2 regions of the Desulfitobacterium dichloroeliminans LMG P-21439 genome follow, and region 2 is predicted to be linked to the other one. Evidence: riboswitches for the same ligand, from Rfam matches in the RefSeq annotation. Region 2 holds a riboswitch; the other holds the start of a gene.
The links. Region 2 has a riboswitch for cyclic di-AMP ahead of DESDI_RS05480 (C40 family peptidase). Riboswitches for the same ligand answer to the same signal wherever they lie in the genome.
Positions count from the first base shown of each region.

Region 1: linked by a shared signal. The riboswitch ahead of DESDI_RS08145 (NlpC/P60 family protein) and the one ahead of DESDI_RS05480 (C40 family peptidase) in region 2 are both predicted to bind cyclic di-AMP.

Region 1 covers NC_019903.1:1,732,627-1,737,057, forward strand. Annotated here, with positions in the region: gene DESDI_RS08140 (APC family permease) at 1-1,006, shown strand, start outside; gene DESDI_RS08145 (NlpC/P60 family protein) at 1,179-2,609, opposite strand; cyclic di-AMP (ydaO/yuaA leader) riboswitch at 2,612-2,746, opposite strand; gene DESDI_RS08150 (nuclease-related domain-containing protein) at 2,957-3,835, shown strand; gene DESDI_RS08155 (DMT family transporter) at 3,930-4,431, shown strand, end outside.
Region 2 covers NC_019903.1:1,170,811-1,175,241, forward strand. Annotated here, with positions in the region: gene DESDI_RS05465 (sensor histidine kinase) at 1-1,011, opposite strand, end outside; gene DESDI_RS05470 (response regulator transcription factor) at 1,008-1,691, opposite strand; cyclic di-AMP (ydaO/yuaA leader) riboswitch at 2,265-2,404, shown strand; gene DESDI_RS05480 (C40 family peptidase) at 2,406-3,251, shown strand; gene DESDI_RS05485 (class I SAM-dependent methyltransferase) at 3,318-3,920, shown strand; gene DESDI_RS05490 (cytochrome c biogenesis CcdA family protein) at 4,053-4,431, shown strand, end outside.

The DNA of each region.
Region 1 (4,431 bases), 560 kb from region 2:
ACTCTTAGGTTGGGATATTGTAGGTGCAGAGGCGATGGCCCTAGCCGGTTTTTATTTGATCGGAAGCTATGCTTTAAATGCATTATCACCGAAATTAGCTGGGAAGTTTCAAGTTACTACCACGATCATTAAGCTCATACCCTTGATTCTTATGGCTGTTTTAGGGACAATTGCTGGCTTAAGCAATGGCGTTTTAATCAAGAACTTCACTAGTGGAGTCATTGCCGATGTGACCACAGCCAATCCTATGTTTACAGCCGTGGTGGCTACAGCCTTTGCCTATGAAGGATGGATTATTGCCACGAGTATTAATGCGGAATTAAAAGATGCAAAAAAGAATCTTCCGCGGGCCCTAACCTTTGGAACCCTCTTTGTAGCACTCATCTATATTTTATATTACACTGGTCTTGCAGGCGCCGTGGAAAACAGCGTCATCATGCAAGGGGGGGAGACCGGTGCTAAAATTGCTTTCGCCACGGTGTTCTCTAGTCTTGGCGGAAGTGTACTCTTTGTCTTTGTTGTCATTTCTTGCTTAGGGACCCTCAATGGTCTAATGATTGGCTGTACTCGAGGTTTCTATTCATTAGCTGCCAGAGGGCTAGGACCTCAACCTAATGTTTATAAAAACATTGATGCAAACACAAATATGCCTAGCAATTCTGCTATCTTAGGTTTGTTATTTAGTGGGGCTTGGTTACTATATTTCTTCGGTGCTAATTTGGTACCCGTGCCCTGGTTCGGCCCCTTTAGCTTTGATAGTTCAGAGCTTCCTATTGTTACCCTGTATGCGATGTATATCCCAATTTTTATTATGATGATGGTTAAAGAGAAGACCCTAAGTTCCTTTAAGAGATTTGTGATGCCGGTCTTGGCTATCTGTGCCTGCATCTTTATGGTGATTGCTGCGTTTTACGCACATGGTTTTGTAACTGTTCTTTATTACCTTGGGTTATTTGCATTTATTATGTTTGTAGGTGCGTTCTTTAGCTCGACGAAGAGAGCTTAAAAGTCCGAACACCTTCTTTACGTGCTTTGTAAGGAGGGTGTTTTTTATCATTTGGTTTATTGAGTTAAGTATCAATAAATGAGGATTATTTGGGAAGCTGAATGCACATAAAAAAGAACCCCATGATGGGGTTCTTTTCGATGATATAACACGATAGGATTATAGTTGCATCTTAGTATCGACGTGCCCCAAGGTAGCGAGGACCGTAGTAGCTATCGCTTACACCGGATACTTTTACCCCACTACCAGGATTGGCTGCGTGAACAAATTTGCCGTTACCGATGTAAATCCCCACATGAGAGGCTCCGGAAGCATAGGTGCTGAAAAATACTAAATCCCCTGATTGCAAATTATCGCTACTTACCTGAGAACCAGAACTAAACTGATCGTAGGAGGTACGTGGGAGGGATATCCCGGCACCGGAATAGATATACTTCGTAAAACCGGAACAATCAAAGCCACTTGTGGAAGTTCCTCCGAATACATAGCTGGTTCCTTGAAGGCTGAGAGCACGATCGACTATGGAAGAACCATCAGCGCTACCACGAGAAGTCGCCATGGCGATATTGGTCGTTTGTTTACGTGGTCCTTTAGCAACAACTTCATCCACAGGTTTTTCAACGATTTTCTCATCCAAGACTTTCTTGGCTACTTCTACACCATTTCTTTGTTCATAAGAATAGGTGACAAACTTTGAACCGTTGTTTCCTTTGGTGATAACCTTCGTTTGTCCAGGATTGAGCTTGTAATCAGTCTTTGTAACAACATCATAGGGAATTATCTCTTCCCCGGAATATGTACCTTGACTTAATACGGTCAGATACGGTTCAACCGTTACGAGATTAATCACTTCACCTGGTTTAATCACTGAATCTTCAGTGGTTCCAGGATTTCCAGCCAGAACTTCCTCGGTTAACATGTTGTTTTTACGAGCAATTAACCACCAGGAGTCGTTTTTCTCTACTTTATATTCCTTTGAGGTGACCTTGCCATCGATGAGTTTTTCATAGGCTTGATCTACTTGGTTCATCTGGTCAGGCTTGATAGAGACTTTTTCAATACTCACTTCTTCAGCAAAGCTGACGGATGTGACTTGGTTCTCATCGCTTGCTTTAGCATAATACTCTTCGTATTCTTTAAGGAGCTTTTCAGCATCATCTTGGCTAGGCAAATAAGCTATAGGTGTGCCGCCGGCAACAATTTTATAGCCTTCTAGATAATAATTTAAGGATTCAGCTAATGTCTCCTCGTTGATTATCAAGGCCTCATAGGCGGAATTCTTGATTCGAACATTTTCATAAGCGATTTGGTCCCGTGTTTTGGCAAGGACACCGTATGGCTCGCCTTTTTCTTGAAGAAAGTTATCCACAAGAAGCTGACCACTCTTAACATTCTCTACATACCCCATTTGCTGACCGTTAATCATCACAGCAGCTACAGAGGTAGTTGTTAAAGAATAAAAACTTAAGCCACCTGCTAAAATCAGGACAGCAGATAAAGAACCAATCACTTTTGGAGATTTCCAAGGAATAGTCTTCGCAAATTTCTGGACTTGGTCAGTTGAAGCGATTCTAAATTGAGACAGTTTCTCCCGAAAATGCATGCTTTGACACCTTTCTTAGCTTACGAGGTTAGTTGACGGATTCGGGCAAAAGTGTGAGCCCTACGCGTGCGCTACGCGATTCACCCCAAGAAATAGTCCCCCGTCCTAGGTTTATCTAGGTTCAGCTTTATTCTATGATTCACATATTATTATATTTTGATTCGACTCAATTTGATTCGACATCAAGACCTAAAGTTCCTTCATTTCATGTATATGTAATACGTGGAAATTCCATTACTTTATTGGATAGACATCTACAGATTAGTTATTACCTTTTCATATATGGTAAAATAGTGGCATCGTATATACTCTTGGACGAGGACCGATGGGGAAAGTGAGGGGATTCCTTGTTATTCAGAAAGAGAAAAGAAGAAAAGAAAATTAATGCACCTAAGTCAGAGATTCATGAAAAATCTCTGAAGTGCAGGAAATATAAAAGTAATTACTATTCTAAGAATTCTATAAGAAATAGAGAGTCCCTGCGAAGTAAAAGGCAGAGAAAAGATGAAATTGGTGAATATAAACTGGAAGTAGAACTCTCCCATTTACCTCAAAGGTTTAAACTTATAAGCAGTGTGCTATTGAATACCAAGGGGGGATATGTGCAGATTGATCATCTCTTGGTCTCTCCCTATGGGCTTTTTGTTATAGAGGCCTATAATTTGTCAGGACTAATTGTCGGGGAAGAAAACGATCTGAAGTGGTATCAGATGATTACCTGGAGGGTAAAAACCTTTCCTAATCCTGTCATAGAGAACCAAGCCCGCATTGAAGTATTACGAGAGCAAGCAGGTCTTGATGAGGACATCCCTGTGTTTTCTTATGTGACGTTTAACTGCCGCAGTAACCTGAAAGTCTTCTTGAGCTCGGTGTTTTATGATATAGATCTTCTTGCTTCCATTATGAAGCTGGCTCAGACTCAACCTGTGGTGCTTAGTGATGAAGAGGTTCTTGGAGTCCTAGAAGCTATTGAGAGCATCAATGTAAAAGATCAAGGGATTCGCAATGAATATGCTGCTCGCCTTCGCAAGATGAGAATGCAGGAGAGACCAAAGCATGGTGATATTCGTTGTTGCCTCTGCCAAAAAGCTGTGAATACGCGAATGGCAAGATATTGTCTTAATCGTCCAGATAAATTTGCCTGGAAAGTCTATTGTGAGAAACATCAGAAAGAGATGACCAAAATCGTCAGACGGGAAAGTATAAGATCTGAGGAATTCACATAATTGTTATAGCTTCTTATATAGAAGGATTTTTAAAAAATCCCAAATTGAGGCAACGGCAAATGCTATTAGGGAAGTGAGTGCTTGAGGTAGAATTATGAGTGAGATTGGTGTTGATAAAAATAGAGAAAAGACCCAGGATATCACGAGAAAAGCTATTAGAGGTGTACTGTTTACACTGATAGGCGGAATTAGTTGGGGATTTTCCGGTGCCTGCGGGCAATACCTTTTTTCTGTGAAGGGAATCAATCCTCATTGGGTTACAGCCGTACGGATGTTTACGGCGGGGTTGATCATATTTTGTTTTGTTTTATTTAAATACAAAGAGAAAATGGTGGGGTTATTCAGTAATAAAAAGGACCGCTGGACGCTCATTGGCTTTAGTATATTTGGACTTATTTTTTGCCAGTATACCTATTTGTTGGCCATATCATATACCAATGCGGGAACAGCGACGGTGCTACAGTATCTAGGGCCTTTGTTGATTATGGTTTTCGTGTGCGGAATCGATCGGCGGTTGCCGACGAAGATAGAAGGTATAGCTATTGTCCTAGCCGTTACCGGCACCTTTCTCTTGACTACGCATGGAAGTCTCAGTA
Region 2 (4,431 bases):
TCGTTCCGCTGAAATCTGAACAAGCTTATTTAGTACGATATAATCCATATCATCTAAGGAATTGATAGCTTCTAATCCCTTGAGGTCTTGAAGATCATCGACGAGCTCTCTAAGTCGTTCGGTCTCATCAATAATTAGTTTCAAATAGTGTTGTTCTTGTTCTTTAGATTTTACTAAACCGTCTAGGATGGCTTCGGAAAAACCCTGAATAACAGTCAATGGCGTACGCAATTCATGGGAGACGTCCGAAAGAAGTTCTTGTCTTAAACGATCGAGACGTTCAATATCATCGATTTTTCCCTTCAGCTCGGAGGACATAACGTTAAATGAATGGGCAAGACGACCGACCTCATCTTCTGATGCTACTTGAATTTGTCGGCCATATTCTCCTTCTGCTATATACTGAGCAGTCTCCTCCATCTTAATCAAAGGCCGAACGAGCTTTCTTGAAATGAATACACTAATAATAGTCGCTAGTATAATTCCAATAACAGCTCCAATGAGAGCTATGACTAAAATGCTGTTAACATGCTGCTTTATTGTTGATAATGGACTACTAATAACAACAGAACCAAGATTTTTACTTTGGTCTTTTAAAGGAACTACAACTAAAAAAATTTCATCGATTACTCCTGGAAGTTTTCCGGAGTAAACTACATTATTTCCGCTTGAGACTTTTTCTTTAAACCCTGGTTCATGAAGAATCCTTTCAAGGGGTTCATTAAGCGGCTGTCCGTATAACAACTCTCCGTCAAGATTAGCTATTGAAATATTAGCGTTTAAGAATTTTCCAAGAATCCGAAACCTTTCATTGATACGTTCGCCTTCTGTATCTTTATAGGTATTGTAGATGGTAACAACTTCCTGAGCCTCATAGATATAAAATTTAGCTTGTTGGTTATAAATTAGCGTTCTAATTTGCTGAGCTTGAACCAAAATAGAAAACAGAAATACCCCTAAAACCAAGGCGATAATTGTCAGCCAAAGTTTTAGGCTAAGGCTCTTTTTCAATGACCATTGAATTCGAATTTGTAACCAACTCCCCTAACAGTTTGAATGAAATCACTGTAACCTACTTGACTATCAAATTTGGAACGTAATCTGTTAATATGAGTATCGACCGTTCTTGAATCTCCGCAGTAATCAAAATCCCAGACTGAGTTAAGCAACTGGTCTCGTGTAAAAATTCGACTTGGATATTTGGCTAAAACTAATAATAGGTCAAATTCTTTCGCTGTAAGTTTAACTTCTTTGCCTTCTACTACGATTTCACGGGTAATTTGGTTAATTGTAAAACCAGGGAAGATGATGAGATGATCTTTAGATTGTTCTCCATCTAGCCTTCGAAGAACAGCTTTTACACGTGCATTCAGTTCCCTTGGACTAAATGGTTTTACTACATAGTCATCGGCACCTAAATCAAAGCCGAGAATCCGATCATTTTCTTCACCTTTAGCAGTCAACATGATAATCGGAATTTGAGTCTCTTTTCTTAAGATCTTGCACACGGTCCACCCATCTAAACCAGGAATCATTAAATCCAAGACAATAAGGTCAAATGCACCATTTCGAACCCTTTCTAAAGCGCTATTTCCGTTTTCAGCTTCTTCAATTTCGTAGCCCTCTGCCTCAAGGTATAGGCGAACAATCTCTCGTATTCGTTCATCATCGTCGACTACCAAAATTCTCATTCTAACTGTCCTTCCTCCATTCTACCAACACCAATATCCTCCGTTATTTTTAGGAGGAGTATACCAATCGTATTGAGGATTGTAATTGGGATTCATGGGACTAAACATCATTCCGCCTCCACTTGGAGGATATTGCTGATTGGTTGATCGCGGGTAATTTATTATACCAGGTTCATTCGGTTGTGATGTGGATGAACCCTTTGTCCATAGATAGGGCTGGACTATATCTAATCCTTTAGATATAACGAGACCTCCCAGAAACGCAATTACTATAACAAAGATCATTATGATTTTATTTCTCATCCCAATTCCCCTCCGACTAGGCTCTGACTCTTTTTCTAAGATTCTGTACATTGATAGCAGTTGTATTTTCGTTCATATATACGTAGTTTACATTATAAATTCTAATCTTTACAGAACTTTAACGGCAATATAACAATTTTGTTAAAAACCTCGTACTACTTAATTAATGGCACGAGTTTTACTTGGTCTAGAGAAGTATGAGGCGTTCATGAGAATTTCATAAGTTTTTCATTGGTACAACATATCTATAGTATAAAGTTATATTCAGCAAATTAAGTGAAGCTGAATCTGAGGTGCAAAGCCTTAGAACGGGGGAAACTTCTCGTGGGGTGAATCGCAGTATATTGCGTAGGGCATACACCTTTGCCCGAATCCGTCAACTAACCTCGTAAGCAGAAAGGTGGTAAAAAATTGAATATCCCGTACCCCAAGAAATGGTTTGGTGTGGCAGTTATTTCAGGAATAGTTTTAGCTACTAGTCTATTCAATGCCATTCCAGCACAAGCTTGGAAAAATCCGGTTTCCCGTATTGTACCTACAAATATCAGCCTAGAACAGGATAAGATTTTAAATCCTATTGTGAAAGAAGAGCTTAATATGATAGCACTTGATGCACGTGTGGAGACGGAATCTTTAAAAAAAGAGGTTTTCCTAGAGAAAAAATGGCTTCGACAATCAAAGAGAGATAAATCTATAGAAGCTTCGCAAAGTTCTCTGAAATCCACGGAAATTAAGTTATCCACAATAAATACTGAAGAAGTAAAAAAAGAGGTATCTACTGCGCCAGCACCTACTAGATCAAAGCCAGCACCGGCTAAAGCAAAGCCAACCCCAGCGCAACCTCAAAAACAAACAGCTCAAAAGAGCTCACCTCCGGCAGTCTCCAGAGGAGCAGGTGAGATAGAGCAATTACTTAACAGGGCTAACGGTTTAATAGGAGTACCGTATCTTTGGGGAGGAACAACTCCTAAAGGATTTGATTGCTCTGGTTTTGTTGGATATGTATTTAAGGCATCAGGCATTTCCTTACCCCGTACCTCATTTGATATGTATAAAGTCGGCACGCCAGTAGAAAGGAATCAACTTAAACCTGGGGACTTGGTGTTCTTCAGTACGTATCAGAAGGGTGCATCAGATGTACGAATCTATATCGGAGGAAATCAAACGATTGGAGCATCAAGTGGCGGTGTGGACATTCGTAGTTTGTCAGAGAGCTATTGGGATAAGCATTATTATGGAGCAAGAAGGGTACTATAATCAAAAGCGAAACGGCAAGAGCTGGATGCCCTTGTCGTTTCTTTTTACTTCAAAGGGATGGTGTAAATGGACAAAGAAACTTTATTAACCCGCAAAAGATATAATCGGACGGCACAATTCTACGATATCATGGATCGGATGATTAAACCCGATTTGAGGAAAAAGGTACTCAGTGAAGCAGAGGGTAAAGTTCTCGAAGTCGGGGTAGGAACGGGAAAAAACTTGGAGTATTATTCACCGGATTGTCAGGTGATCGGTATTGATCTAAGTCCCGGTATGCTTGCGAAAGCAAAGGCAAAAGCCCAAAGATTACAAGTTAATATATCCCTGCAGGAAATGGATGCTCAGGAACTCCAGTTCCCTGATCACTTCTTCGATACTGTAGTTGCTACCTGTGTTTTTTGTTCTGTACCGGATCCCATTAAAGGGTTAAAGGAGATTAAGCGAGTTTGCAAGCCAGGAGGTAAAGTACTTCTCCTTGAGCATGTTCGCAGTGAAAATCCAGTATTGGGGAAAATCATGGATATTATGGACCCCATAACTGTTCGATTAGTGGGGCCACACATTAACCGTAGAACGGTTGAGAATATAGCAAAGGCTGGACTAAGGATAAAGTATATCGAGGATCGTTACTTCAAAATTTTGAAGTCGATCCAGGCAGCACCGTAAATGCAATTCATAACTTTTTCATAGGGTTTTCAGAGGAAATTCAAAAGAATCTGCTACCATAAAGATAAGGATATAAGAACTAAAGTAAGTAAGAAAAGAGCCTACTCAGGGCTCTTTTCTTAGGAGGAACATATGGGTACAACCGTTATCATTATTGCTTTTGCGGCAGGTATTTTATCTTTTCTATCCCCTTGTATTATACCGATGTTGGGAGTTTATTTTTCCTTAATTACAGGTTTGACTGTTTCAGGCCTAAAAGAGGCCGCAGTAGATTCTGCTTTACGCTTAAGAATCCTGAAAAATACCCTTGCCTTTGTTGCAGGATTCTCTGTAGTTTTTATTGCAGCAGGCGCGGTAGCAGGGCAATTGGCTTCCTTGCTCAGTGAATGGCAAGGGGTTCTGAATTTCTTAGGGGGCACAATGATCTTGATTCTTGCCCTCAAAATGCTTGGCTTTTTTCAACTCCTTTTTCTTAATAGACTTCACTGGGAACCAAGTTTTTTTTCAAAGC